DNA from 3 places in the Desulfoluna sp. CYM3A genome. Region 2 is predicted to be linked to each of the others. Evidence: riboswitches for the same ligand, from Rfam matches in the RefSeq annotation. Region 2 holds a riboswitch; each other region holds the start of a gene.
The links. A riboswitch is a leader RNA that binds a small molecule or an ion and turns the genes downstream of it on or off. The one in region 2 is predicted to bind cobalamin.
Positions count from the first base shown of each region.

Region 1 (9,571 bases), 1.2 Mb from region 2:
CACCTGGGCACCCACGCCACCTACGAATGGCTTCCGGGAAAGCAGGCCGGGCTCTCCCCGTCCTGCCCGCCGGAGGTGATGGTGGGGGACCTTCCCAATGTCTATCCCTACATTGTCGATGACGTGGGCGAAGGGATTCAGGCCAAGCGGCGTGGCCGCGGGGTAATCATCGATCACATGACGCCCCTGTTTCAGAAAGCTGGCCTCCACAGCGATTACGCCACCTTGTATGAGCTCATCAACCGGCTCACCCGGGGGCAGGCCGTGGGCAGCGCCACCGTGCCTGCCATTTTAGAGGAGATCAGGGCCCTCTCCGTCAAGACCGGGTTCCACGGAGAGCTCTCCCTTTCCAGCTACGACGAGGAGGAGATTGAGACCCTGGAGCACGCCATCCTGGAGCTGAAAGAGACCCTCATGCCCCATGGACTCCATACTTTCGGTATCTCGCCGTCGGACCAGGAGGCCGAGGATTTTTCCGCGCTGGCGGCGGAACTCCGGCCCGGCCTGGATACCAAGGCCATGGCCCGGGGGATCCGGAACTCCGGTAATCTGGAGCTGGAACGCACGGTGCGGGCCCTGTCCGGCCGGTTTGTTCCGGCGGGGGAGGGGAACGACCCCATTCGAAACCCTTTGTCGGTTCCTACGGGCAAAAATTTCTACGGTATTTCGTCCTGTAAGATTCCCACCAGGGAGGCCTGGAAGCTTGGGGCCAAAGCCGGCGAAGAGATTCTTCAGCGGCAACTCCGTGAAAAAGGGGAGTACCCGGAAAAGGTGGCCGTGGTTCTCTGGGCCACGGAGACCCTTCGAAACGAGGGCATCAACGAGGGCACTGTTTTGTGGCTCATGGGTGTGGAGCCGGTGTGGGACGCCTCCGGGCGCGTTTCCGGGACGCGGGTGGTGCCCGGTGCCATGCTGGGGCGACCGCGCATTGACGTGCTTATCAACCCTTCAGGGCTCTACCGGGATCTGTTTCCCGAAAAGATGACGCTTCTGGACAAGGCCGTTCAGCAGGCCATCGCAGCCAACGATGTGGAGAATTTCCTGGCAAAGCATAGCGCACGGACCCGAAGTGCGCTGGAAGAGCAGGGCATTTCCCCTGAACGGGCCGAGACCCTTTCCCGGGTCCGCATTTTTACGGGCAAACCCGGGAGCTACGGTAACGGTGTGTCGGAAATGACGGGCATGAGCGGATTCTGGGAGTCCGATCAGGAGATCGCCGATGTGTGGAAGCGACGCATGGGGTTTGCTTTCGGCCAGGACCTCTGGGGCGAGGAGGCTGGGGTTCTTGACGAAGAACCTTAAAAACGTTTCTGCAACGGTCCACAGCAGCTCGTCTGCCCTGTACGGCACCATGGACAACGACGATGTCTTTCAGTACCTGGGTGGCCTCTCCCTTGCCGTGGAAAAAGAGACGGGCACCCGCCCCGACGTTGTGATGACCCGCCAGGATCGCCCGGACGCCGTCACCGTGGAGGGCATCGACAAAACCATCGGCCGGGAGCTCAGGAGTCGCTACATCAATCCCAAATGGATTGCGGCCATGAAAAAAGAGGATTACGCCGGGGCACGTGAGATGGCCCATTTTGTGGAGTATATGTGGGGCTGGCAGGTAACGGTTCCCCATGCCGTCAAAGAGACCTCCTGGCAGCAGACCTACGACGTCTATGTGAATGACAGCCTGGGCCTGGACCTGAAAACGTTTTTCAACAAGGCCAACCCCTGGGCCTATCAATCCCTTACGGCCCGCATGCTTGAGTCCGTGAGGAAAGGGTACTGGGCCCCGGACGAATCCGTGACGAAGAACCTGGCCAAAGAATACGCCGTGGGCGTCATTGAAAAGGGCGTGGCCTGCTGCGACCACACCTGCAACAACCCCTTATTGAATCAGATGGTGGTGACCCTTATCTCCATGCCCGGCATGCTCTCCCCGGAGATGGTGGAAAAATTCACCCTGGCCATGGAAGAGGCCGTGGGAACGACCCTTGAAAATCAGCGAGCCAAACAAAAAGCGGTCCACGACAAGGTCCTGGCGGCCGCAAAGCCCCATGCAAATGCGCCCGTTGAAAAAGCCGACGCCTCTCAGGTATCCGATCCTGCAACTCCGTCAGAAGCCGAAACCCTTGAGGTGACAGAAACCGGCAGCGGCGACCGAAAGGTCCAGGGGTACAAGATGGAAAAAATCGAGACCAGGGAAGAGACCACAAAACTCTCCTCATCCGGGGTGATGTGGTATGCGGCAATTTTTCTCCTGGGCTTTATCGGGTTGTTTGCATGGGGCATGACCAAAGCCAATGCATAACCCGGATATTTCCTGGAAACCATGCAACCGCAAACCGCCTCCAACACGAAGCCACCCTGTTTATCGGCCACGGCACCGATCACCCGGCCTGGACGCGATGCTGAAAAGCACCTACGGCCCCAGTGCCTTTACGGGGGTGGTGGAGGGCTTTCCCGAGGCTGCGGATATCGTAAATACTGTTAAAGCAGACAGTTTTATACGGGTGAAGATCGTTCCGCTGATGCTGGTGGCCGGGGTGCATTACCTGGAAGACCTGGCTGGCGACGATGAAGACTCCTGGAAAAACCTCTTTGCAACAGAAGGCATTGAAGCCACCTTCATCGAGCGGGGTATCGGGTACATGCCGGAGATTGTGCGGCTCTTTGTCCGGCACCTGGAAGAGGCTATGGACATGGTCCTTGAAGCGGAAACGGTGTGAGGCCTTTCTATTGACGTGGTGAGTCAAGCCGCAGGATCTGTTTTTTTATTGTTATGCATTTTTATTTTTACTGTAACATAAAACCGTTACACTCTTAACTGCAGGCATGAGCAAAAGGAAAAAACGGCGCCCCTTGTTCACGCACAGAGGGGGTGACAAAAAAGATAAGAAAGTGTTTGACACACGTCGAATATCTTGTGTAGATAAACATACAAATTGATCTCTGGTGCACGCTTCTTTTTTAACAAAAGAGATGCTGCTTAAAAGGGAACCCCGTGAGAATCGGGGACGGGCCCGCCGCTGTAACCGGGGACGAACTTCGTATATACGCCACTGCTCATGATCTGAGCGGGAAGGCGCGAGGGTTCGGACGATCCGGAAGTCAGAAGACCTGCCAGGGTGAATTCACCTGCTTATGCTTTTTGTAAAGTACAATCAGGTGAGGGGTTTCGTTCTCGCGGTAGGAACTGGAGACCTGATCAGACGACATGGGAAAAACGGCCCCATGCCCCCTTTTTATTGTAGGCTGCATGGGGCTTTTTTTGTTTGGGCGAAACGCCCGAGGTGTCTCTCTTCTCTCCTTATACCCAGCCCCCTTGAATGGAAGCCCCCCGCAACTCGAAACAGCAGTGGTTCAGGTGGTCGTTCTGCATGGAGGATCGCCGCCTCCGGTGCAAAACGAAGTCTGATGCTTGTGGAAGGAAAAGTAATGAGAAAAAGTCTGATGATCGGTGCTGTCGCCGCCTGGGTGGCGGCCAGCTCCCCGGCCTGGGCAACCGACGCTGCCCTGGATGAATATGTGGTGACCGCGTCGCGAGCCAAAGAGAGCATTACGGAAGTGGCGGCGGCTGTGACGGTGATTGACTCGGAAACAATCGAGAACTCCTCGGCAAGAAACTTGGGAGAGCTGCTTGTGGAAAAGGGCGGCGTTCAAATACGCGAGTATCCCGGAGCTCTGACGACTGTGAAGATCCGTGGGTTCAGCACAGACACCCATGGAAACGACCTGATGGGTAATGTGCTTATCCTCATTGATGGTCGCCGTGCAGGGACCGGCAACGCGGCCAAACTGATCACAAAAAATGTTGAACGAGTGGAAATTATCAAGGGGCCTGCAGCCGTTCAGTACGGTTCGGCGGCCATGGGTGGCGTTGTAAACGTTATTACCAAAAAAGGGACCGGGAAGCCCACCGTTTCAGCTTACGCAAAGACCGGATCTTATGACTACAACGAATTTGGAACTGACGTGTCGGGAACCGCTGGCAAAATCGATTTCTCTGCGTCTGTATCCCATTCCGAAGAAGGCGATTACGAAACAGGCAGCGGCAAGGAATACTTGAACACGGGTAATGATGGAATCCTTCGTGCCAGCCTGAACACAGGGTATGAGTTTTCTCCCGGACACCGCATCGGATTGACGTATACGCTCTTTGATGGCGACGACATCGGCAACCCCGGCAGTATCGACGCCAACGACCTGGACAACACAAAAGATTCGGAAAACAGCTCCTACGACGTTACTTATGACGGGAAAAACAGCACATCGTCACTGGCATGGATGCTTCGATACTTCGGCGGAACGGACAAAGACACGTGGAATGACCCTTCAGATAGCAATGCCTCGGGGTGGGATGACGGCATTCCCAGTGTGCATGAAACAGACAGCAAGGGCGCTCAGGCCCAAGTTTCATACGATGGTCAGCGATTCGGGCTTACCACCGGCGTGGATTGGGTGGATTATGATGTGACCAACGAGCCCAGTGCACCGAATAACACAGCATTTGACAACACAGCCGGATTTGCCCTGGGAAAGGTTAAACTTCTTGACCAGAAATTAATTCTCATCGGTGGGGCTCGGTATGATCACTACTCCGTAGATATTTCCGGAGATCAAGGCAGCGATAAATCCGATGATGACCTGAACCCAAGCCTGGGCGTTGTCTACAACCTCTCCAAGCAGGTCAAGCTCAGGGCATCCGTTGCCGACGCCTTTCGCATGCCCTCTGCAGAACAGCTGGCCGCTGATTTTACGTCTTACGGGACTCATTATGTCGGCAACCCGGATTTGAACCCGGAGAAAAGCCGAACCTATGAAGCGGGAGTGGATATTACCCGTGGTAGCTTAAAAACAGGCCTCACCGTTTTTACCACCGAATATGATGATAAAATCGTGACGGACAAACAGCATGGATTTACTACCTACAAAAACCTGGATGAAGCAACCATCAGTGGCGTTGAAGGCGAATTTTCCTACACATTCTCCGACATCTTCGGGGGCTGGGAACTCAGGCCCTACGCCACGCTGACACATCTTTTCAAATACGAGGATGCAGAGACCGACAAAGACCTCAAGTATACATCGGATCTCGACATTTCCGCAGGCATCGCCCTGACCGATCTGGATGGGTTCTCTTCGGATCTCAGCGTCTCATACCTGAGCAGCCAGGATGTGGTTAAGTACAACCCAGACTGGTCAACATCCGATGTGACGCTTCCTTCGGTCACCGTGACCAATTTCACCATCACCAAACGCGTGCTGACCACGGACAAGTTAGGGAGCCTGTCCCTGCGCGGTGAAGTCAAAAACCTGTTTGATGAAGATGCGGCCTATGTTCTGGGATACCCCATCCCGGGCCGCCGATTTTTTGCCGGGGTAACCTGGTCCTACTAATCCGGGTTGTCCCCACGACCCGGGCTGGGACCGGTTTCCCCGCTCACCAATTTTCGCCGGACCTGTGACACCGGCGGAAAATCAGGGGGGCATCGTCGCCCCCTTGAAAACCCCTTGAAGGCCGTGCCCGGCGCATCAGGGCAGGCCGCCCCCGTTTTTCCCGTCTTTGGCTGTATGATTGGGCAGCTGCTAAGAGGGCGGGAGATCCTCCTTGCGGAGGGCGGTTCGGTTCTTTTTGAACCGAATGCAAAGGAAAGGGCCGGAAAAGGGGTGTTGCTCCGCCCGTTGACTCGGAGCATCATGTATCTCCTGATCTGTGGTTGGAATCAGGGGCAGGGGAGGGACAACGGCGTCCCTCCCCCCTCCCATGATATCCGGCTGGATTCGGAGATTTTTTGTTGATGGGATCATCTCGCATTGCCGGATGATCTGTGCTATATATCGCAGCGATCATGGCAATTGATCCCTTGTTATCACAGCGCCTTGCTGAAATGATTTTGTTTCTGCGAGGCTTTGGTGTTTTCATTCCGAGACAGGTACAGGCAACATGATTCACTTATTGAAAAGCGGCGGCCTGCTGATGCTTCCGCTGGTTTTATGTTCTTTTGTGTCACTGACCCTTATCATTGAGCGATCCATCTTCTGGCTCCGCATCAGGCGGGATAAGGACCGAGAGCTGGTCTATCGGGTCCTGGACCTTGCCGAGCAGGGGCTCTGGGACGAGATCCGCCTGGCTGCACGGGGCTCCCGCAACTTCATTATCCGTATCCTGATCAACGGCATCCTGCATCGCGATTACTCCATGGCCATGGCCATGGAATCGGCGGCATCGGATGAGCTGCGCAAGATGAGGCGTTTCATGGGCGTGTTGGAAACCATCATCACTGTGGCTCCCTTGCTGGGGATCCTGGGAACCGTGGTGGGCATCATCCACTCCTTCGATATGCTCGGGGCCAAGGGTATCGGGGATCCCCAGGCCGTGACAGGGGGGATTGCCCAGGCTCTCATTACGACGGCTGCGGGTCTTTCCATCAGTATTCTGACCCTGCTTCCCTGCAACTACTTCAACGCCTGTGCCGAAGCTTCGGCCCTTGCCATCGAAAAATATGCCACCTCCCTTGAGATTACCTATGAAAAAAGAGCCAACGGCAACCACGATGTGCAACGTCCGGAAGAGGGAAAGCTCGCAGCCGGGGGTAGGGGATAAGCATGCGCGAACAAATCATCTAAATAGCCCGGTACCGGGTGCATGCAATGTATGAGCATACCCTTGTGTGGTGAATCCCGGGGCATGTTACGTAGTGTACGGAAAGGCACTATCGCCTCCATGTAAGGGGGGATCCCTTTCAGGCGGTGTTTTTTAAGAAAAAGGTTTTCCAGATGAAAGTCAAACGAGATTTCAGCATCAAGAACAAGCCGGACATGTTGCCGCTCATCGACGTGGTGTTCCTCCTGCTCGTTTTTTTTATCTACGCCATGCTTTCCATGAGTTACCACAACGGCATCCGCCTTGAGCTCCCGGAATCTGCCCAGGCCGAGCACATGGAGGAGACAACGGAGCTCATTATCTCCGTGGAAGCAGACGGCCGAGTGTTCATGGGGAAGGAAGAAGTGACCCTGGCGGACCTCGGTGCCAGGGTAAAGCGATACTTTGAGGGGAAGAAAAAAAAGCAGGTCATTCTCAGCGGCCACAAAGACCTGTCGTACCAAAATCTTTTCCATGTCATGGACACCATCCGCGGCGCGGGAATCTGTGACATCGCCCTTCAGGCGGAGGTGGCAAAGTCGTGAATCGCCTGATGCTTTCCGCCTGTGCAGCCGCCTTACTGCATGCTTTTTTTTTCCTGGTGCCCTTGCCCACGGCATCGGTTACACCACCGTCTGCCCCCACCCACGGCACCACCATTTCCGTTTCCATGACTGTTCCGTCGGTGCAGTCCGCTGTCCCGCCCAAAGCGGTGACAAAGCCGAAACCCCAGAAAACGCCCCCCAAAAAGAAAAAACCGGTTCCTTCCAAAAAGCCTCCTGTTCAAAAAAAGAAAACACAGGCAAAGCGCATCAAACCTAAGAAAGCGGCAAAAAAGAAGGTCCCCGTTCTTGAGCCCGTGGAGGAGCTTCCCACGCCTGCTCCGCCCGTGGCGGTTGAAGATCCGGAGCCCTCGCCCACACCAGACGAGCCGTCTGCCCCGGTTGCGGTCGCCATGGCCAAAGAGACCGATCAGGAGTCCCAAGAAACCGTTGAGCCTGCCTCTGCACCTGCCGTCGGGGGAACCCTCACCGACGCACAGCCCACGTCGGTCTACGCGCCGGAGCCCCGTTATCCCAAGGCGGCCATCCGCAGGGGATATCAGGGTGTGGTTCTTCTCGATATCCTGGTGGCCGGTGACGGCCACGTGGAGGAGGTAAAATTGAAGACGTCGAGCGGCCACGGCGTTCTGGATCGCAGCGCCCTAAAAGGGGTTAAAAAATGGCGATTTTCCGCCAGCGGATCTACCCAACCCACCTGGGTCACGTTGCCCGTAAGATTCGAACTGCGCGGAATGTAATTCATTATTTCTGTTGGCTTCCTTTTGGGGACAGGTTCTTTTTGTCTTGCCCCATGGATCAACCGGCGGGGGGCGTGATTTCTTTAGAATTTCAAGATATACCGGTTATTCGATTTTCATGTTTCACTTGAACTTGATGGCAACGGCCTGGGCGTTGCCACGATCAAAGCCGGTGGTGCCTCCGCCCTTCAGTCCCCAGGTCCCTTCGTTGGCAGACCGCACGATCACGGCATCGGCCCCGAGTTTGGCTGCCTCTTCCTTGAGTTTTTCAATCATACCTTCTGCGCTTCGGTCATGGAAAATGGTCTGCCCTGTCTGGGTGGTCACAAGCCCCAGCTCCACGTACTCCCGGTCCGTCGGGGGGCTGTAGAACACAATCACGTCTCCTGGTGTTTCCTGTTCCGCGTTTAAAGGTGTTGTGGTGGTTTTTGTACACGACAGAGTCATACAGGCGACCAACAGAACGATCACCCATCCTCCTGCCAGGGGGCGGTATAAATCAAGCCTCATGGAACACCTCTCTTGTCTGTAAGGTTCACTGCAGGCCATCACCTCACCATTATGCTGACATTTATATTTGACTTCAAGCTCATCTCACATTAGGGGACAGGCTATTAATGCTGGACTTTCCTCTGCCATGTATGAGACAGTGGTTGCGAAGATATCATCCTTGAATTATAAAGAATTTATTTTTAAATGATTCACACCAACCGATCGCCGTATCAATTCCGGCTTTCAGGAAGGAGGGTGTTATGCCGCGAATTCCCCGTTTGGTTGTCACGGATCCAGGACAAAAGACCGCGTACCATATCATCAGTCGGACAGCACTTGAAGGCCTCCCCTTTGGCCAGGCCGATAAAGATAAGCTGGTCAGCATCATTCAGCGTCTTTCCTCAATTTATGTTGTTGACGTATTGGGATTTGCTGTGATGGGCAATCATTTTCACCTGCTTGTGGAGATCGCCCCAGAATCCATGGTCTCCGACGACGAGGTAAAACGGCGATTCAGAATTCTTTACGGGAGAGACGCCGAATTTCCGGACGGGTTGCTTAACGATTACCGGGAAAGGTTCTGCAGCCTGTCTGCCTATGTCAAAGATATCAAGCAATGTTTTTCCGTCTATTACAACAAACGAAAAAATCGCAAAGGGACTCTCTGGGGCGAACGCTTTAAAAGCGTTCTTGTTCAGCAGGGGCATTCCTTGATCCATTGTCTCGCGTATATCGACCTGAACCCTCTGCGGGCTGGAATTGTGAAGCGTCCCGAGGATTACCGCTGGTGTTCCATAGGTTACCATCTGCAAACGGGCAACAAAGATGATTTTCTTTCATTGGACTTGGGACTTGAAGATTCTAGAACCACAGACCGGGTGGCTCGCTTGAAGGATTACCGAAAATTCCTCTACCATGTGGGTGCCGTTGAAAAGCAGGGCAAGGCGAGCCTTGCAAAGCATATCCTTGCCAAGGAGACAGCCCATGGTTTCGAGATTGCCCGGGTGAGACGGTTCCGGTTTAAAACGCGATACTTCACGGATTCAGGAATTATCGGCTCAAGGGCCTTTGTCGAAAGAACATACGGTTTGTTCAAGGATAAGCACCAAACCGCACGGGATAAAATTCCTCGAAGCGTCAAAGGG
Region 1 is NZ_CP186556.1:2,196,310-2,205,880, forward strand. Features, by position in the region: partial or broken gene ACOYW1_RS11360 (cobaltochelatase subunit CobN) at 1-2,299, shown strand, start outside; gene ACOYW1_RS11365 (sirohydrochlorin cobaltochelatase) at 2,397-2,717, shown strand; cobalamin riboswitch at 2,925-3,130, shown strand; gene ACOYW1_RS11370 (TonB-dependent receptor plug domain-containing protein) at 3,427-5,388, shown strand; gene ACOYW1_RS11375 (MotA/TolQ/ExbB proton channel family protein) at 5,996-6,595, shown strand; gene ACOYW1_RS11380 (ExbD/TolR family protein) at 6,769-7,179, shown strand; gene ACOYW1_RS11385 (energy transducer TonB) at 7,176-7,934, shown strand; gene ACOYW1_RS11390 (hypothetical protein) at 8,058-8,309, opposite strand; gene ACOYW1_RS11395 (transposase) at 8,687-9,571, shown strand, end outside.
Region 1: linked by a shared signal. The riboswitch ahead of ACOYW1_RS11370 (TonB-dependent receptor plug domain-containing protein) and the one ahead of ACOYW1_RS17395 (helix-turn-helix domain-containing protein) in region 2 are both predicted to bind cobalamin.

Region 2 (9,571 bases):
GGGCCCAAGCCCTCTCACACCTTGCAGCACGAAACGGCTCCTCATCCCTTGGCAGCGTGGTGACCGTTCTGAACCAGTCCGCACGATTCGGCACGGACATTGCCGACGCCCTGCGCACAACCATCTCGTCCATGAGAAAACAGCGAAAACAGCTGGCCGAGGAGAAAGGAGGCAAGGTCGCCGCAAAGCTCACCTTTCCCCTTGTGGGCCTCATCATGCCCGCCCTGATGATCATCATCCTCGGCCCGGCCATCATCAACCTCATCGAAAGGTTCAAGCATGGATTTTAGCCAGACAGAAAACGATGCCTCCGGCGGCAAGGTGAGCCGCCTTGAAAGCGTATTCCCGCTGCGATCTGCCCCTCGTTCCTCGGGGCACACCACAGCGACATCCTTCACAAATCTACGTATCAACTGTCTCTTGTTTGTCGGCTGCCTTTTGCTTGTCGGCTGCGCCGGGAAGACGCCCCCCGCCTTCTCGCCCGACGACGCCATGGCACGGGGACTGTCCCCGGCCATGACACAAAAGCGCCCCGAACCCAACCACCTCGCCCTGGCAAAGGACATGATCAACAAGGGGTATCACGACATTGCCCTGGTCCAACTGGAGAAATCCCTGGCGATGAGGGGCGAAGAAGCTGAAATATACCACCTCATGGGCTGCTGCCACCGGGAGAAAAAGGACTACGACAAGGCAAAAACCTGTTTCGGCAAAGCCCTCACCCGGGAGCCGGACTACGCTCCGGCACACAACGGCCTGGCCATGACCCTGGACCTCACCGGCAACCCCGTGGCGGCCCAGGCCCATTACCGGAAAGCCATTGAAATCAACCCGGCGCGCCCCGATGTTTACAACAACATGGGCTTCTCCCACCTGTGCGCAGGAAACCTCGACCTGGCCCAGGACTGCTTCACCCGGGCCATCGCCCTTGACGACACCTTTTTCCTGGCCCGGCACAACCTCGCCATCTGCCTGGGCGTGGCAGGCCGGGAGGCCGAAGCCATGGCGCCCGCTGAGCAAACTCATGAAACCTGCCGAGGCCCTGAACAACATGGGCGCCATCCACGCCCTAGCGCACAATACAGAGCAGGCAGCCGGCTTTTTCGAACAGGCCCTTGCCATGGACCCCACCCTGTCCGCCGCCCAGAAAAACATCGCAGCAACCAAAGGAGCACCCTGAACCATGATCCCCTTTTCCAAAGCGTTTGCCGTTCCCCTCTCCTTTGTGGCCATCCTTCTCGCAGGTTGCTCAGCCCCGAAGCACATCGCCCCTGAGTTCGGCGAATCCTTTACCAAAGCCTTTCACGCCCAGGTCATGAACCCCGACGCACCGATCAATCGCGCCCCCGTCACCACCATGCCCGGGCCCCTGGCAAACGCCATCTACAAAAACAAGTACGAGCACCCAATGAAAGAGATCGACTCAGACTCCGACACCAAAGACAGCGACGCCGATATCATGGCCGATTGATATCTCACAAATCCCATGGTTGATGAGAGATAAAAAGCCTCCGGCAGGGGTGCCGGAGGCATAGCACTCGTGAAATATCCGGGATAGGCTGAATGGTTACGAAAAATCCACCGAAACGGAGTGCCGCACTCCGGCGCGGCTTTTTAGTCCGTCGTTACCCGTGCCGCACAGGAGTGCGGCGCTCCAAGGGACAAGGGTTTTCGTAGGGTGATGCCAATACACCCATCGCCCAAACGAGCATCAAGTCCGGATATTTCATGAGAAAACAACCATCCAAATGTAAAATGTCATGATTTCTGATGGATATAATAAAAATGTCGGCTATTTTGAAAATGCAAAATGTAAATCGACGTTCGCCTATCTATTCTCACCCTTCGGGCGAGCCGAGAGCACCCATCTTCTGCGTTTTCAGAGCTTTGAGGTAAACCACTACATCTGCAGCTCTGATGCCTTGAACATGGGTGCACTCGACTCGTGAAATATCCGGGCAAGGCCGACGTTTGTTTGAGAGACCCGTGCATATGGCAAAAAAAGCAATCACGACAAGCCCCCCCAAAAAACACGAGCAAGGCTCCATCGTCCTTGTGGTGGCCTTTTTCATGACGGCCCTGTTGATGATGCTCGCCCTGGTCATCGAATCCGGCTATCTCTTCAGCGAAAGACGAACCCTCCAGAACTGCGTGGACGCCGCCGCCATGGCAGGGGCCCTTCACCTCTGTGACGGAGACCCCGAAGCCCGTGCCCGCAAGGTCCTTGTCCAGAATCTGTATCCGGGAAAAGAAGCCGTGGAGGATCCTGACGTTGATGAGGACTTCCCGCAAAATTACGAGGTGGAGATCACACGGGGATACTACGATGAGAACGACGCCTACGATGATTTTCTCGTCTACAAAGAATTTGCAGCCGAAGGAGACCCCGATTTTCCCGCCGACGAGTACGTCAACGCTGTCAAAGTGTCCCTGACTGTCAGAGAAGCCCTTCTTATGGGGGAATTGGAAAAGAAAAAAAATGTCGACGTCCACGTGGCTTCCGTGGCGTTTCGGCGGCGTTTCGGTATCCTGGCCCACGGGGAGAACCAAATATCGGACATTCGAAGCCAAGACAATTTTGCAGAAATCAGCTTATATTCAGAAACATGGGAGCGTTCATGCAAACGGAGATGTTGCATTCATCAGGCCGGTGGAGATAACCGGTAACACCCTCGTCACCGCAGGAAGAAAAATCGTCAACTGCCGCTCAGGGCTCCAGGGAGCACGACCAGTTCTGGATGTTCGCCCCATTGACTGGGACTATTTTAGAGCCAACGGCATCGTGTACACCGTAGATCAATGGCCTGAAATTGACGGAGATTATGATTGTAAGTCAGAAATACCTGTCGAACACGGCAATACCCTCTACCGCCATGGGCTTGATAATAAAACTGATTATGTATTCGGCCTCCATCGTGGAGACCATAATGGCCAAATATACTATTTCAGTGCTGAAAACGCTGATGATGAGGCGACTTTGTTTCTTTTCGCAACGTGTAGCGACAACGATTACGATGCCTATAATTTTACTGTTGCCTCTGAGCTTAAAATTCACTTTGACGCAAGGGGAAATGCCCTTGATTTCACCATGGGAGGAAACGGCCATGACAGCGCATACATATATTGTAGAAAAGATATCGGATCGCCTGAATGCGGCAGTTTCAGCCGCATTTTTCTTGATGGGTATAAAGGGGTTGTGTTCCGAACAGAAAAAAACTTTTCTGTTAAGTACGTTGACACAAGTTGGAATGGAGTTGCCACCCATGAAAACTTTTTGAATATCATTGCACAGGGCAAATTCTGTTCAGAGGGCACACTTCTGGCATATTCTCATCAGAAAAGAACTATATCAACGGCACCTTCGGCCCCCCCTGCAGTGCGGCCCTTCTCATGCACGGCCGCCTTGAGCTATCCGACGATAAGATCCATTAATCCCAGCCAATGGTAAAACCCACGGCCCGTAGGGTGCATTTATGCACCATGGTCAAGACATAGCAGCCTTCCATATGCCATCGACATAAGCACGCCTGAAGTCTCCGGGCCAACCGAGACCTCTTACTTGCCCTTATCATTCAAGTCAGTCCCTTCACGGCATTCACCCCGACACCACCTTGGCATGGGATTCCCCCCGTTTCCGGGCAGGAAACTGCCCGGTGCATATTTTTTTGAACTCCGACGGGGTATAGCCTTCGAGTTTGCGAAAGACCCTGCAAAAATAGGATTGATCGTTGAAGCCCACCTGGTAGCAGGCCTCCGACACGTTGAGGTTGTCCGCCATGAACAGTTTTTTCGCCACGTGGATTCGCCGCATGTTGAGGTACTCTTTAAAGGACATGCCTGTCTTGTCCTTAAAAATCCGCGAAAAATGAAACTTGCTCATGCCGTTGGCCTTGGCGGCCTCCTCCAGGGTGATGGGATTCATAAAATTCCGGTCGATGAAATCGATGGATTTTTGGACCTCCAGGGCGGCGCACCCCGGCATGGACGGACCGGGGCCTTCGGCGGCTTTTCCCTGGTACAGGCTCTGGTAGGCGGTCCAGACCCTATCCAGGGACATCTTATAAAAATAGGTTTTCAATGCCGGAAACGTCTCCAGCATCTGATGAAAGGCCTCGCGCCTGGCCATGAGCACAACCCCGGGAATGGCACCCACGGCGCTGGAAATGGACATCCCCTTGGGTTCAAAGGACATCAGCCCGAAAAAATCCCCGCGCCGAAGGGAGCCGAAGGAGAGATCCCCTCCGGTAAACCGCTTGATGCGAAGCTCAATGCTCCCGGACACCACAAAGCCAACCCAGGTCGCCACTTCATCCTGCACAACCAGTTTCTCCTTCTCGGCGAACCGATAGGACTGAAACGCCGAGACCACGCGATCGAGGGCCTCAGGAGAAAGCCTGCCGAAGGGCAGGTGCCGTTTCAACAACTCTCGTTCATTCATCGTGCTACCTGCTTCAAAAAAGCCCATAAAAAAACCCCATACCGATGCATGCATCGATATGGGGAACCGTTTTCATCCTCACCACAGACTCACACTCTGCACAAGACCTTCCTCGAGGCCTTCGGAACGATCATGGATCATTCCTTTCCGTGCCGATACATCCAGGCAGGTCTTCTGACTTCCCCCCCTTTCAACGGCCTTCCCGGTTTGACCCAGTGGCACAACGCGTTGAAAGGTTTGCAGGAGTTACAGCGGCGGGACCGTTCCCGATTTTCACGGGATTCCCTCTTAGCCCGGGTCTCGGGACATCACGAGACCGGGGAACCTGAACGTCAAACAAATTTTTAGGTTGTATCAATCTATATTTATGCAGCGTTAAGATATGACATCGGGAGCCCACCCCTGATGCATGCGGGAAACATCTCATCCGCAGGGCGTGTATCGTACCAGGCAATCTATTTCATCACCTGAGTAAATGAAGTTATAATGACCCCACCGTTGATTTGTCAAGGAGAAAAGCAGCACACGGACCAAAGATAAATTTCGACAAACACAGGACAATATGCACGTTACCGGCAAGTATCACCCTTTGTTTTCCAACGAAAGCAGCCGTCCCCAGGGGACGGCTCACGGCAAGGTCCGTTAACCACCAATGCTGGCGGCGAAAGTCTCCGGCGAAAAACCCGGGATCGACGAACTCGGCCCACCGCCCTTTTTCCCTTGCGCTCCCTGTTCCACCCACTTTATATAGAACCGAAACGATTCGAAGTAACCTTTAACACGCAGGAACCGTCTTCATGCGCATTCCCTTAGTATTTGCCCTGGCCCTTATCTTTACCCTTGCCCCGTTGTCCTTTCCGGGGGCTCACCCCCATGTTTTTATCACCAGCCGGATGACCCTTTGCTTCGAGGCAAAGCAACCGGTTCGCCTGGATGTAGACTGGGCGTTTGACGACGGCTTTTCAGCGATGATTCTGGAAGACTACGACACCAACGGCGACGGGATCTTCTCCCCCAAAGAGCTGAACACGCTTAAATCCGAGGCCTTTGATTACCTCTCCGAGCAACACTACTTCACCTTCATCACCCACAGCGGAACCAAAAATCACGCCGTCACCATTGCCTCTTTCAACTGCGAGGCCCAGGACGGCATCGTGGTGTATCGCTTTTCAATCCCCATTTCCCCGCAGCCTGAAAAGGGAGAGCCTTTGCGGCTCAGCCAGTACGACCCCACCAACTACTCGGCCCTCTTTCTCTCAGAAGACGCCCCCCTCTCCTTCTCCGGGGATGTGCCCCAGGGCATGGGGTTCACCTTGAGGGAGAACACCGAAGAATCATACTACTTCGGCATGCTTCACCCTATTGAAGCCGTTGTTTCCATCTCCGGTAAGGAGTAACACCCATGACCCCACACATCCGCTCTGCAGCCTCTGCCCTCTTCACCTGGGTTCTTTTAAGCCCCCTTGCCGCCCACGCCTTCGGCCCCCCGGATACTGCGCCGGGCCTTGGGGCACGCCTCATGCACAAGCTCATCCTCATCCAGTTCCAGATGAGAAACGAGATGGCCGCCACCCTGAAATCCTTTGCCGCCGCCCCGGACCTCTTTGCCCTGGCACCGCTTTTGGGACTTGCCATCCTCTACGGTGCGGTTCACGCAGCCGGTCCGGGCCACGGAAAGGCTGTTGCCACCGCCTACATGCTCCACGGGAACCGCAAGGCCAAAGACGGGGTCCTCTTCGGCAACATCGTCGCCTTCAGCCACGGCCTCTCCGGGATCCTCACCGTGCTGTGCATCAAAGGGTTCCTTGAAATCCGTATGACCACCGGCCTCAAAGACGCCACCCGGCTCACCAGCCAGGTGAGCTTTACCCTTGTCATCCTCCTGGGGCTCTTTCTCCTGCTCTCCGGCATCTACGAAGCGGCACGGCCCAAGCCCCACCAGGAATGTGCCCCAAAAACCGGAGGCCTTCTGGCCGCTGTTGCCTTCGGCATGGTCCCCTGCCCAGGTGTCGTCACGGTCATGCTCCTTGCCATGGGCCTTCACCTCACCCACCTGGGCATCCTCATGGCCTTTGGTATCACCCTGGGCATGGCCGCTACCATCTCCGCCGCCGTGATCCTCGTGGTGGCAGGAAAAAACGCCGGACTGAAGACCACCTCAGCACGGCCCAGACGCCTCCCGGGAATCCTTACCGCCGTCTCCGGCACGGCGCTCACAGCCCTGGGGGCCTTGATGCTCACCGGGCTTTAACCCTGATGGGGAGCAGAGCCCATGGACTCTTATCTCTCGAAACGCCTCGCAACCTATGACAAATGGCTCAAGGCACGCAGGATCTCTCATTCATCACGGGTGATTCCCGTCTCCGAATCGGTTCAGGAAAAACAGTGGGTGCTCCCCACAGAGCAGGTAACGGAGATCGTGCGCACGGCAAGAGTCGTAGCGGTTCAGGCGTGCGAATGCAGGGTCCGATACAAACGGTGTAACAACCCCCTTGAGGTCTGCCTGCTCTTCGACGAAATGGCCGAGGCATGCATTGAAAAAGGGGAAGCCCGCCGTGTTGAGTTTTCTGAAGCCAAGGAAATCCTGAAACACGCCAACCGATGCGGCCTCGTTCACCTGGCCCTGTACAGGCCGGACCATGCGCTGTATGCCCTGTGCAGCTGCTGCCCGTGTTGCTGCCATGAGCTGCAGATCATTCGCGACTCCGGGCGAAAGGAACTCATCGCCCACTCAGACTATATAGCTGTCACGCAGATGAACGATTGCGTTCACTGCGGGGAGTGTGTGGACCGATGCGTGTTCGGAGCCCGTATTTTTGAGAACGATCAGGTGGTATTTCATCCCGATGCCTGCACAGGCTGCGGCCTCTGCGTCACCACCTGCCCCGTCGGGGCCATCTCCCTGGTCGAGTCAACACGGCCCATGCCCCTTTCATTCCCCCGGACGGACTAAACAAAAAAACACCTCCCCGGGCCCATGCCCGAAGAGGTGTTTTTTATGCACAGAGCCGTAAACAACCGGCCCCGAGGGAGGGCATCATGTCTTGTTGTTCAACGTCAGGACGCTCTCGGCGATCTTGACCTGCTTGTCAATGCCGCTGGGGTCGCTCACGATTTTGTAGAACTTAAGGGAGACGCTTGCCGTGCCCGAGATGGGCAGGTCCCCGAGCCAGATACAAAAATCCAGATCCGTGTCAAAGGTCGCCGTGGTGCTGGCGTTGAGTTCCTTGTTCTCCACGGGCCCCCGGTTGACGTTGAATCCGTCGAAATTGCTGCTCGCGATCTGGAACTCCCCGTCCATGGGGTACTCCCCGCTGAACACAACCTTGAAAACCAGGTTTTCCGGAGCCGAGAGCTGGCTGTAGGCGTAGTGGGCCTGAAAATCCGGGGCGTCACTGACCTGCGCTGCGATATCAATGGCCACATCCCCGTTTTCATCCGGGGCAACCGATGTCACGGCTGCGTAGCTTGCCGTCTGCTTACCGGCCAGACTGAAGAAACTTCCCGTGGCCCCGGCGACCACATCGATCCCCTTGAACCTGATGGTTGCGTCTATGGTATTCATGGCCTTCTCCTTTGCGTGTTATAGGGTCGAAAGAGTCATGGCATGCCCATGGCCGTGCCTGTCGTTAAATCAGGTCAAAGTTGATGTTGCCGCACTCCACCTCCTTGCCGATGGGAATGTCCCGGGACGTGGCGTGAAGCTCGTTGTGGGCCAGCCACTCCAGGACCTTGGGGTGGGGCTCGTCATGCATCATGATGGGCAGGGCCGTTGTGTAGAGGCTCAGGGTGTCGTCGTCGGTAACCTCGTTGATCTTCAGCTGCCACTTGGTGTCGGAGTTGGGGGGGATGCCGTTGAACCACACGCTCACGGAAATATTGGTCATGAACTGGGCGGGCAGGTACCAGTGCCCCCCGATGTTGTCGTTGGGGTTGGTCACATCGGCTTTGGGTTTTGTGAGGGTGTCCACGGGGTTGTCGTACCCCGGAGGCAACTCGATGACCGTGCCGCTGGTAAACTGGAAGGACCACCCCACAGGCACGTTGGTGCACTTGATGTACAGGTTGTACAGGTGCGGAGGATCCACGGGGTCTCCGGGGATCTGGATCTTGTGGCCTGTGGTCTGGGTGAGGTCCGGGCTGTCTGAAGCCACGTAGACCGTATTTCGCCAGGCCCAGTTTCCCCTCTGGGCCAGCCAGTCGGACCAGGCCGCGGCGCTCTCGAAGTTATCCTCCGGAACGCCCTCAGAGGGGTCGATGGAGTCCGACGCCTGGGCCACGATGCAATAGTGGGTATCGGGGTCCGGCGTGGTGGGTTCCCAACGAAAAGCGTCTTCGGTGTTGGCCACGATATCGCCCTTGTTCTCCGCCTTGACCTTTACCCCGTCCGCGTTGGACGAGGTGCGCATGTAGTTGTCCTTCCAGATGGACGGCAACAGGATCAGGTTGCTCTGGGCCCAGTAGGCGTGCAGGAACTTCTCCTGGGCTGTGCTGCTGATGTTCTTTGCCCGGATGTAGAAGTAGTTGCTCACGTTGTTAAAAATCTTATTGGAGTACCCGTTGCTGTAATTGGCCGGGTCCACGTACTGATCGGGATTCTCCGGGGGAACGGAACCCGAGCAGATCACGTCCGGAGAGCTTGAGGTCACTTTCCTGGGCAGGCTCCCGTCGTCGGACAATGAGGTTCTCAGGAGCAAGCCATCCCATGTTGAGTCTGCCATTTTGACGCCTCCTTGGTTGTCTGTTGGTGGGGTAAGCCCCACATCACAATTGGTCTGCTTCGTACTTCTCGATCATGTAGCGCAACAGGTCCTCCCTCAGGGTGAGCAAGGCCTTGTACTCCTTGGAGCCGTAGGTCTCTGCAGCGGTAAGAAACGCCGTCCACCAGGGCAAAACAGTCCCCAGCACACCGACATTCGAAGAGTCCGTGCCCAGGGTCCGGGCCACGGCGCTGCCGATCTCTTCGGGGGTGGGCGTGTCCGTGTCCACGAGCTTTTCCACGATCTGCGTCAGCCACACGTTGAAATCCAGGTTGGCCGGGGGATCGATGTTGGGAGGCTGGGTCTCGGACTTCACGGGCTGGAATTTCGCCGGGATCCGGCTCACAAAGGTCACCCGGTACAAAATGCGCCA
Region 2 is NZ_CP186556.1:3,387,601-3,397,171, forward strand. Features, by position in the region: gene ACOYW1_RS17370 (type II secretion system F family protein) at 1-290, shown strand, start outside; gene ACOYW1_RS17375 (tetratricopeptide repeat protein) at 493-1,275, shown strand; gene ACOYW1_RS17380 (hypothetical protein) at 1,184-1,471, shown strand; gene ACOYW1_RS17385 (pilus assembly protein TadG-related protein) at 1,993-2,667, shown strand; gene ACOYW1_RS17390 (hypothetical protein) at 2,579-3,448, shown strand; gene ACOYW1_RS17395 (helix-turn-helix domain-containing protein) at 3,596-4,438, opposite strand; cobalamin riboswitch at 4,586-4,782, opposite strand; gene ACOYW1_RS17400 (DUF1007 family protein) at 5,236-5,835, shown strand; gene ACOYW1_RS17405 (HoxN/HupN/NixA family nickel/cobalt transporter) at 5,841-6,689, shown strand; gene ACOYW1_RS17410 (4Fe-4S binding protein) at 6,711-7,391, shown strand; gene ACOYW1_RS17415 (hypothetical protein) at 7,476-8,003, opposite strand; gene ACOYW1_RS17420 (hypothetical protein) at 8,068-9,159, opposite strand; gene ACOYW1_RS17425 (LamG-like jellyroll fold domain-containing protein) at 9,203-9,571, opposite strand, start outside.

Region 3 (9,571 bases), 2.9 Mb from region 2:
TTGCTGAATTTGTCGGAGTTCACGATCATGTATGGGGCGTTGAGGGATGGAGAGTCAGAGGCTTTATGGCAGAGGGCCTTGGGGAAGGGAGATGGTCTGCCGGGCCATGACCTGCTTGAGGTAAAGGCTGGGCTGGATGCCGAAATGGCTGAGAAACGCTTTGGCAAAGTGGCTGGGACTGCTGAACCCTGTGGCATAGGCAATTTCACAGAGGTTCATCTCTCCGGATTCGATGAGGGTGCGGCTGCGGCTCAAGCGGTACCTTCGCAGGTATCCGAATACGGTTGTGCCGTATACCTCCTTGAACCCGCGGTTCAGCTTTGTGTGATTCATTCCGGCTGTTTTGGCCAGTTCTGCCAGGGTGGGAGGGTTTTCAAGATTGCGGGACAGGTGGGCTTGGGCTTTTTGGATCCGGTCGAGTTCCTGGGGGGTGAACGGTGCCAAGCCTTTGCCAAAGGAAGGGGGGGCTGAGGCGTCAAGTTGCATGGCAATGAGATCAAGGGCCCGGCTTTCGTAGAACATTTTTCTGCCCATGCCCTTGTAAGGGCAATGGAGGAGTTGGGATGCGGCAACGGTCATGGCGGGGTCTGCGGGGATGGTTTTGAAACAATGGGGAAAAGAGCCCTGATCCATGGCCTGGTCAAATTCAGGGTATCCCGGTGTCTCCCTGGGTGTTTCAAGGTAGTCTCGGAAAAAAGCGGGGGTCATGTGAAGGGCTACCATGCGAATGGGAAGATCTGCCGCAAACGCCATGGTGGCGTGTGAGCGGGGGAAGGCAGAGGCGACTCCCAGGCCCGGATGCCCAGTGAAACAGAGTTCTCCTTTGTCATGGTTGACTGTGTAGTGCGTGTGGCCGGAAAGATGAAAGGAAAATTCAAAGGGCACCTCACCGGTCTCCATGGTAAGGGAGCCGGGCTGAAGGGGTTTTCCTTCCACAAGGATGAGGTCAAGGCCCCGGCGTAACTCAACGCGTTGAAGGGTCATGCCTTCGGGAAGGGCCGGTTCCTTTTCCGAGGTATGGTGTTGTTCCGGTGGGGACAGGGAGATGTGGGTGTTACTGCTTGTCATCGTGTATTGCCAAATTAAATTGTATTAGACTAACTTTTTTTGAATGGAGCAGAGTTTAGCCATGTGAAAGGGATCTGTCAAGGCCAATCCATGGACCCTCAGGGGAAAGGAATCGACATGAAAAAGCTTGGTTGGGTGTGTGCTCTGTTGTTTACTCTTACCGGGTGCCTGGGTGTCCCTGATCCGGTGGTGCCTGTCCAGGGATTTGATCTCCAGAGGTATCTGGGGACATGGTATGAGATTGCCCGGCTGGACCACTCCTTTGAGCGGGGAATGGAGCAGGTCACAGCAGAGTATGCCATGCGTGAAGATGGCGGCGTACAGGTCATAAATCGCGGTTTTTTACCGGAGAAAAATCAGTGGAAGGAAGCCGAGGGCAAGGCTTTTTTGGTGGGCAGGCCCAGCGAAGGGTATTTGAAGGTTTCGTTTTTCGGACCGTTCTACGGGTCCTACGTGATCTTTCACCTGGACAAAGACAATTACGGGTATGCCTTTGTCTGCGGCCCTGATACCTCGTACCTCTGGCTGCTCTCTCGACACCCGACGGTCGATGAGGAGGTGCTGAATGCGTTTGTGTCAACGTCAAAGGCCCTCGGCTTCAACACGGATGAGCTGATTTATGTGAACCATGCCTCAAGGTGAAAGGGGGGGCGATTCACCGGTCCCGGCAGCTCGGTCTTATAATGGGTTCATTTTTCCCAGCTCCACAGGTTCGATACGCACCACGGTAAACTCCCGCAGCTCACTCATGTGTTTCCACAGGATGTCATGCCCTTTGAGGTGCCGAAACCGGCGAACTTTATCCAGCCAGGCCTGGCGCTCTTCATCTGTTGCCGCGCGGCGTGCTCCGGCTTCGCAGACCAGGCGTATGGCGGGCTGACTCTTAAAACGTCCTCTCCACAAAGCGCTCAACCAGAATCCGAAACCCGGGGCAACAGCCAAGATGCTCATGCGCGGGTCCTGATCCAGGTTTCGCCTCATGCTTTCGGGGAATTTTTCGAAGTAGTACCCTTGCTTTTCTCCGGTGAAAAGAACGGACCCGATGGGAGAGACGCGGGGACTGCCGTCCGGGTCCACCGTTGCGATGGCTGTGTGGGTGACTTTGCCGAAAAGGGATACGACGTCCGACCAGGGGATTTCAGGTTTCATGGTTTCCTCCGTTTTCAGGTGCCGGTTGCTGGCAGGTGGTACAGTTCGTTTTTCACCAGGTTGATGAGTGCGTCCCGCTCGTCTCCGGCAATGGCAGGCGCCACCATGCGCGTGCCCACAAAAAGGGAATACCCGATACGGGACAGGAGGCGCGCCCTGTCGGCATCACCGGAGACTTCCAAAAAGATGTTGAACAGGTAATCCATGCGCATGGCATCGACCCGCTCCAGAAATCGCAGGGCCAGGGCATCCCGCTGTGCCCATGCCCGAATGCTTGTTTCAGGGCCATGGGGCAGGTTGTTGGAGCTTTCCACAATGGCATCGAAGCGCGCAACCGCGTTGCCCGCGGTGTTTGCCAGTCGCATATTCTCCACCGTCCAGTTTTCCACCCAATGCTCCAGCATGCGCTCCAGGTAGTCGCTTCGGCCTTTAAAGTGGTGATAAAACGACCCCTTGGTGACATGCAGGGTGTTGCACAGGGCATCAATGGTCAATTGCTGAATACTGTGCTCCGCAAGGAGGTTAAGTCCGGCGTCCAGCAACTCAACGGCGCTGCGCCTGGCCTTTTTCTTCTCGTTGTTCTGTGGGTTGCTCAAAGCCGCTCTCCTTTTATTTGATACCATACGGTATGGTATGTTTGCATGGTGGTTTGCTGAGAGTCAAGGATAAGTGGAGAGTATTTTTGAAAAAGGTGGGGGGGAGCAGCCATGGGTACACCGAAAACCCGAGGGGCAGGAAACAGCATCATATAACAGGGGACACGCTTTTTATGGCCAGTGTTTCCCTATAACGAAGGGACAGATTGCGCTGGACTCTGTGAATGCGCCTGTGAGATACTTGCTGAGTGTATATGCCTTGAATTAATGATAAACCCTTCTGAGTTTGTCTCCCCCATGCCGCCCGTCACAACCTCGCCTTATCATGCTTAACCTCACTGGTATGACCGTGTCCCCAAGGGCGACGGGAAAGGAAAAAACGACCCATAACCCCATGAATCAAGGAGAAACGTCATGAGCACGAAGTTGCCGGTTTTCGCCTTGTTGTTTGTTTGTACCATGGTTGGGCTGCCCTCGGACGGGCAGGCTGCCATGAAGATGACCACCGAGGTGCCCGCAGGCATTTCCACGCCGGACAAGCTGGAGACCTCCATCGGGGTGCTCACCGGTTTTGATGGGGTTCCCGATGCGCCCACGATCCAAAAGGTCTACGACCAGCTTGATCTCCAGCGTGCGACCCAGGCCTTTCTGGCCACCATTCCCATTGCCTCGATGTATGCCATGGAAAAAGGGCTTCTGGCATTTGGACCGGCAAACAGCACGGCCCTTCTCTTCGAAGATCTCATGGACTCCAAAGCGCTCTGGCTGACCCCGAACACCGTGTCGGTATATATGGCGGCCTGGATGGAGCTTGGTGAGGAGCCCATGGTCATTGAGACTCCGCCCAATGTGCTGGGGTTCATCAACGATGCCTGGTTTCACTATGTCGTGGATTTCGGCAACGCGGGCCCGGACAAGGGTGAGGGGGGGAAACTGCTCATCGTACCGCCCGGTTACAGGAAGGACGTGCCGAACGGGTACCATGTGGTAAGGTCAGACACATACGGGCATTGGGTGATCTGGCGGGGATTTCAGGTGGATGGCTCGCCCAAACCGGCTGTGGATGCAACCAGAAAGGCGTTTCGGATCTACCCCCTGTCAAAAAAGGGCAACCCTCCGGAGATGGCATTCGTGAATGTATCCGGTACCTACCACAACACCATCCACAGCATGGATTTTCATTTCTGGGAGGAGATCGACGCGCAGATCCAGGCCGAACCCGTGCAAGGGCTTGACCCTGAAATCCGTGGGCTCCTTGCCTCCATCGGCCTTAAAAAGGGAAAAGAGTTCGCACCGGACGAGCGCATGAAGAACATTCTCACCGATGCCGCCAAGATCGGTTCGGTGACGGCACGGGCCCTGACGGCCGTGCCCCGGGATCAACGCCATTACCTTTATCCGGGAGAGCGTGTCTGGACAAACCCCTTTATCAAGGGGCGCTACGATTTTCTTTTGGATGGTGCCCGGTTGCTGGATTCCCGGGTGTACATGCATTTTTATGCCACGGGGATCACCCCTGCCATGGCAAAAAAGAACGTGGGCAAGGGCTCGCAGTACGCCATTGCCTATCTCGACAAGGATGGCAACGCCCTTGACGGAAGCAAGACCTACAAGATCAACCTTCCCAAAGACGTACCGGCCAAGAATTTCTGGTCCTTTACCCTCTATGACAACCAGACCCGCGCCATGCTGCAGACCGACCAGCGTTTTCCCGGCATCGACAACCTTCGGAAGGGCCTGAAGCAGCGCAAGGACGGATCATACGATATCTACTTCAGCCCGAAGCCGCCCAAAGGCCAGGAGAATAACTGGATCCAGACCGTGCCGGGCAAGGGGTGGAACACGATTTTGCGTCTCTACGGCCCCCTGGAGTCGTTTTACGACAAAACCTGGAAGCCCGGAGATCCTGAACTGGTTGAGTCGTCGAGCCTTTAACGGTCCCCTGGTACCCCGCTGAGCCGGGTCCGATCAAAAATGAGCCGCCAAAAAAAGGGCCCCACGGGAACGATTCCCATGGGGCCCTTTGTGTTGTCTTTTTAAGTGCGGAAGCTTATGCGGCTGCAACCGTTTCGGTTTCGGTTTCAGTTGCGGCGGTGCCTCGGGCGTTAAGATCCGCTGCAGCAGTAAACAGCACGTCGGTGGAGCTGTTCAGCGCGGTTTCAGCGGAGTCTTGGATGACGCCGATGATGAAACCGGCGGCCACGACCTGCATGGAGATCTCATTGGGAACACCGAAGAGGCTGCAGGCAAGGGGGATCAGGAGGAGCGAGCCACCGGCCACACCGGAGGCCCCGCAGGCGGAGACGGAGGCGATGATGCTCAGCAGAAGCGCCGTTGCCATGTCGACCTGAATGTTCAGGGTGTGGACGGCAGCCAGGGTCATCACGGTGATGGTGATGGCGGCGCCGGCCATGTTGACGGTGGCACCCAGCGGAATGGAGACGGAGTAGGTGTCTTCGTTGAGGTCGAGACGCTTGCACAGGTCCATGTTCACGGGGATGTTGGCCGCGGAGCTGCGGGTGAAGAAGGCGGTGACGCCGCTTTCACGCAGGCAGGTGAACACGAGAGGATAGGGGTTGCGCCGGGTCATGAAGAAGACGATGGCCGGGTTGACGATGAGGGCGATGATGAGCATGGCACCCAAAAGAACCTGAAGCAGGTGGGTGTAGCCGGAAAGGGCTTCAAAGCCGGTGGTGGCGATGGTCTGTGAGACCAGGCCGAAGATGCCCAGGGGGGCAAACCGGATAACCAGCTTGACGATGCTGGAGACGCCGTTGGAGACGTCGTGCAGGAAAGTCTTGGTTGCTTCACCCGTATGCTGGAAGGCGATGCCCAGGGCAATGGCCCAGGCAAGGATGCCGATGAAGTTCCCCGTAGCCAGGGCGTTGATGGGGTTGTCCACGATTTTGAAGAGAAGGGTGTTGAGAACCTCCCCGATACCGTTGGGCGGTGTGGCTGCCGTGTCTGTGGCCACCAGGGTCATGTTGGTGGGGAAGAGAAAACTCAAGGTGACGGCCACGAGTGCCGCCATAAAGGTTCCCACCAGGTAGAGACCGATGATGGAGCGCATGTTGGTGTGGGTGCCGCGCTTCTGGTTGGCAATGGAAGAGGCGACGATGACAAAAACGAGGATGGGTGCAACGGCTTTAAGCGCTTTGACGAACAAGCTGCCGAACAGGCCTGCGGAGTTTGCCGTATCCGGTGATACCTGAGCAAGGATGACACCTGCAATGATCCCGATCACAATCTGCAGTACCAGGCTTCCCGAAGCGATTTTTTTAAAAATCCCTGTCACTTGATTCATGAATTTCCCCCAAAGTTGGTTAAATATTCCTTAATTCCACTATCACCATTTCATAGGGGAAATATCGCTTATATGTCAATATTTTATTTCCATATAGGCTTATTCGTAACGAGGGCGTTATGTTTTTACGCATTCATGAATCTGAGGCCGAAATGTAGGTAGGAGGAGCTTCAACATTGTAAAATAAAGGCCAAATGGAGCTGTGAGGGAACATGGGGCGGTGAGACTGGAATCCCTTTTGGGGGAGTCGTAAAATTTGGGAAGCCTATTGGTATGCCCTGAAACAGCCGGTACACCAAGGTGCTCGAATAAAGTGAAAGAACGCGTAAAAACAGTTGTGCCAACTATTTGAAATCTTGGAGAACGTTTCTTGAGCGTTCTCTTTGAATGAATGCTTTTTTTAAGGCCTTGATGGGCAAAGCGCATCTTCACACCGCCCTCAAGGTGTTTTTCGCTACCCTTGACGTCGGAGTTTTTTCCCCTTGACGCCCTTTGCCGGTTTCGTGTAGAGGATGGACAGTACCCGGTAACAGGGTACACATTCAATTTGTCATACGGTGTCATGCAAACGGAACTACGGTGAAAATCCGTGACGGTCCCGCCGCTGTAACCGGGTGGCCCGGCGCAGGTTGGTTTCTCCTCATCATGTGAAGAGATGCCAGCGGTCACTGCCTCTCCTGAAGGGGGGCGGGAAGGCGCGGCGGGAGCTCTTACCCCGGAAGTCAGAAGACGTGCATGAGACTCACGTGACCGAGTTCGATGGCAAAGGGCTCTGAGGTATATCTATGTACCTCAGAGCCCTTTTTTTATTGCCTGAAATCGGTGCGTTTCACCGGCACGGGTTGGTGCCGGTGGGAATGATCATGAAATTCCGGCGCTGTCTGTTCGTACTCCTTGCTTTCTTTCGACAGACGGATTTCATGGCGGCATCGGGTGATCTCCCGGGTGGAACCGGGGCGCCGTCGGAGTCGGTGGCCGAACGAATCATGGTGGCGGTACTTTATTTTATGAGTCCGCCGATATGCTTGTAAGGAGAAGAGATACAATGGCTGTAGACAAGACCCAGATTGAATTGGCCCGGGAGGGCGTGGTTTCCCCCCAGATGCAGCAGGTTGCCGAAAAAGAGGGGCATGCCCCCGAGGTCATCCGTGACCTGGTGGCCAAAGGGGAGATCGTTATCCCCAACAACCCCAAGCACAAAGGCCCTGCCGTGGGCATCGGTACCGGCCTCCGTACCAAGGTAAACGCCTCCATCGGGACCAGCTCCGATATCTGCGACATCAAGAGCGAGATTGAAAAAGCCCTGGCCGCAGAGGAAGAGGGCGCCGATACCCTCATGGAACTCTCCGCCGGGGGGGACCTGGACCTTGTCCGCCGCGAGGTGCTGGCAGCCACCAACCTTCCCCTGGGCAACGTGCCCCTTTATCAGGCCTTCAAGGAGACCGGGCGCAAGTATCAGGATCCCTCCAAGCTCGACCCCGAATACCTTTTCGACCTCATTGAGCAGCAGCTCGACGACGGCCTCTCCTTCATGGCCATCCACTGCGGCATCAACCAGTACACCATTGAGCGCCTCCGCGCCCAGGGCTTCCGGTACGGTGGTCTTGCCTCCAAGGGCGGTACCTTCATGGTGGCCTGGATGGACGCCACCAAGCGTGAAAACCCCCTTTACGAGCAGTTCGACCGCGTCTGTGCCCTCATGAAAAAATACGACGCCGTGCTTTCCCTTGGCAACGGCATCCGTGCAGGTGCCATCCACGACAGCCACGACCGCGCCCAGATGGCCGAGATGATCATCAACTGCGAGCTGGCCGAGCTGGGTCGCGAGATGGGCTGCCAGATGATGGTGGAAGGCCCCGGCCATGTGCCCCTGGATGAGATCGAGGGCAACATCATGCTTGAAAAGCGCATGAGCGGCAACGCCCCCTACTACGTCCTCGGCCCCATCCCCTGCGACACCGGCGCCGGGTACGATCACATCACGGCGGCCATCGGCGCGGCCAGCTCCGCCCGCTTCGGCGCAGACCCTGACCTACATCACCCCCGCCAGGATCCGCCCTGCCCACGGTTCAGGATGTGCGTGAGGGTGTGCGCGCCACCCGCCTTGCCACCCGCATCGGAGATATCGCCAAGTACCCCAACCGCCGCGAAACCGAGAAGCTGGCTGCCATGGCCCGTCGCGAGATGCGCTGGGACGATCTGGAAAAACACCTGCTCTTCCCGGAGGTGGCCAAGTCCATCCGTGCAGAGCGCACCCCCGAGCAGGAAGACACCTGCACCATGTGCGGCGACTTCTGCGCCATGAAAAAAGGGATGGAGGTTTTCCAGCCCGACATCAAAGGCGACAAGATCTACAAGGGGTAACCCAGGTTCGCGAATGCTCCAGCCCTCGTACCTCGGGTTGTCGCATTCGCTGACGGGCTGCGCCCGTGATCAACGGTACGGGTTATTGACGTGTAGCCATTCAGCTTACAATGCCTCCGGTGGTCCCGCCGGAGGCAAGTTGAATCGCTACAAAGACGATTTGTTACGAACGACCATTTGGTCCCCATGGTGCCATGTCTCCAACCACTGGCATCATGGGGGCGCATGTTTTGATTGGATTGATTGAGGAGGGGTTCTGAATGACATTGCTCGAAAAGACCATCGGTTCCATTGTGGGGATCGATCGCGGGATTGAGACGCTTGCCCTTGCCCGCCTGGCCGACCAGGCGCGGCCCCAGGGGAGTCTTGGGGTGCTGGAACCCCTGTCCGCCCGCCTTGCAGCCATTGCCGGTAAAATCGATGTGAAGCTCGAAAAGAAGGTGGTGGTGACCTGTGCCGGAGACCACGGCGTGGTGGAGGAGGGTGTGAGCCTGTTTCCCCAGGAGGTCACCGAGCAGATGGTCCACAACTTCGTGATCAAGGGCGCCTCCATCAACGTGCTGGCCAAGCACGCCGGGGCCGAGTCCCTGGCGGCCGACATCGGCGTCAAGGCCGATTTTGATCCGTCTCTTCCCATCATCCATAAAAAGGTGGCCAGGGGCACCGAGAACTTTACCAAAGGGCCGGCCATGACCCGTGAGCAGGCTGTGGCAGCCATTGAGGCCGGCATTGAGATTGTGGACGAACTCGTGGCCGAAGGCGGGCTGGACATGCTCGGCACCGGGGACATGGGGATCGGCAACACCACCCCCTCCACGGCCATTATCGCCGTGCTCTCCGGGGAAAAGGTGGAAGACCTTACCGGGCGGGGCACGGGCATCAACGATGAAGCCCTTCAGCGCAAAATCGACGTGATCAAAAAAGGGATTGAGGTGAACAAGCCCGACCCCAAGGATCCCGTGGATGTGTTGGCCAAGGTGGGCGGCTACGAAATCGGCGCCCTGGCAGGGCTTGTCCTGGGGGCTGCGGCCCACGGCGTCCCGGTGGTGTGCGACGGGTTCATCTCCACGGCAGGGGCCCTGATTGCAGG
Region 3 is NZ_CP186556.1:454,490-464,060, forward strand. Features, by position in the region: gene ACOYW1_RS02405 (helix-turn-helix transcriptional regulator) at 64-1,068, opposite strand; gene ACOYW1_RS02410 (lipocalin family protein) at 1,186-1,710, shown strand; gene ACOYW1_RS02415 (pyridoxamine 5'-phosphate oxidase family protein) at 1,747-2,217, opposite strand; gene ACOYW1_RS02420 (TetR/AcrR family transcriptional regulator) at 2,232-2,813, opposite strand; gene ACOYW1_RS02425 (DUF1254 domain-containing protein) at 3,228-4,748, shown strand; gene sstT (serine/threonine transporter SstT) at 4,864-6,117, opposite strand; cobalamin riboswitch at 6,645-6,870, shown strand; partial or broken gene ACOYW1_RS02435 (phosphomethylpyrimidine synthase ThiC) at 7,220-8,083, shown strand; gene ACOYW1_RS02440 (phosphomethylpyrimidine synthase ThiC) at 8,206-8,481, shown strand; gene cobT (nicotinate-nucleotide--dimethylbenzimidazole phosphoribosyltransferase) at 8,742-9,571, shown strand, end outside.
Region 3: linked by a shared signal. The riboswitch ahead of ACOYW1_RS02435 (phosphomethylpyrimidine synthase ThiC) and the one ahead of ACOYW1_RS17395 (helix-turn-helix domain-containing protein) in region 2 are both predicted to bind cobalamin.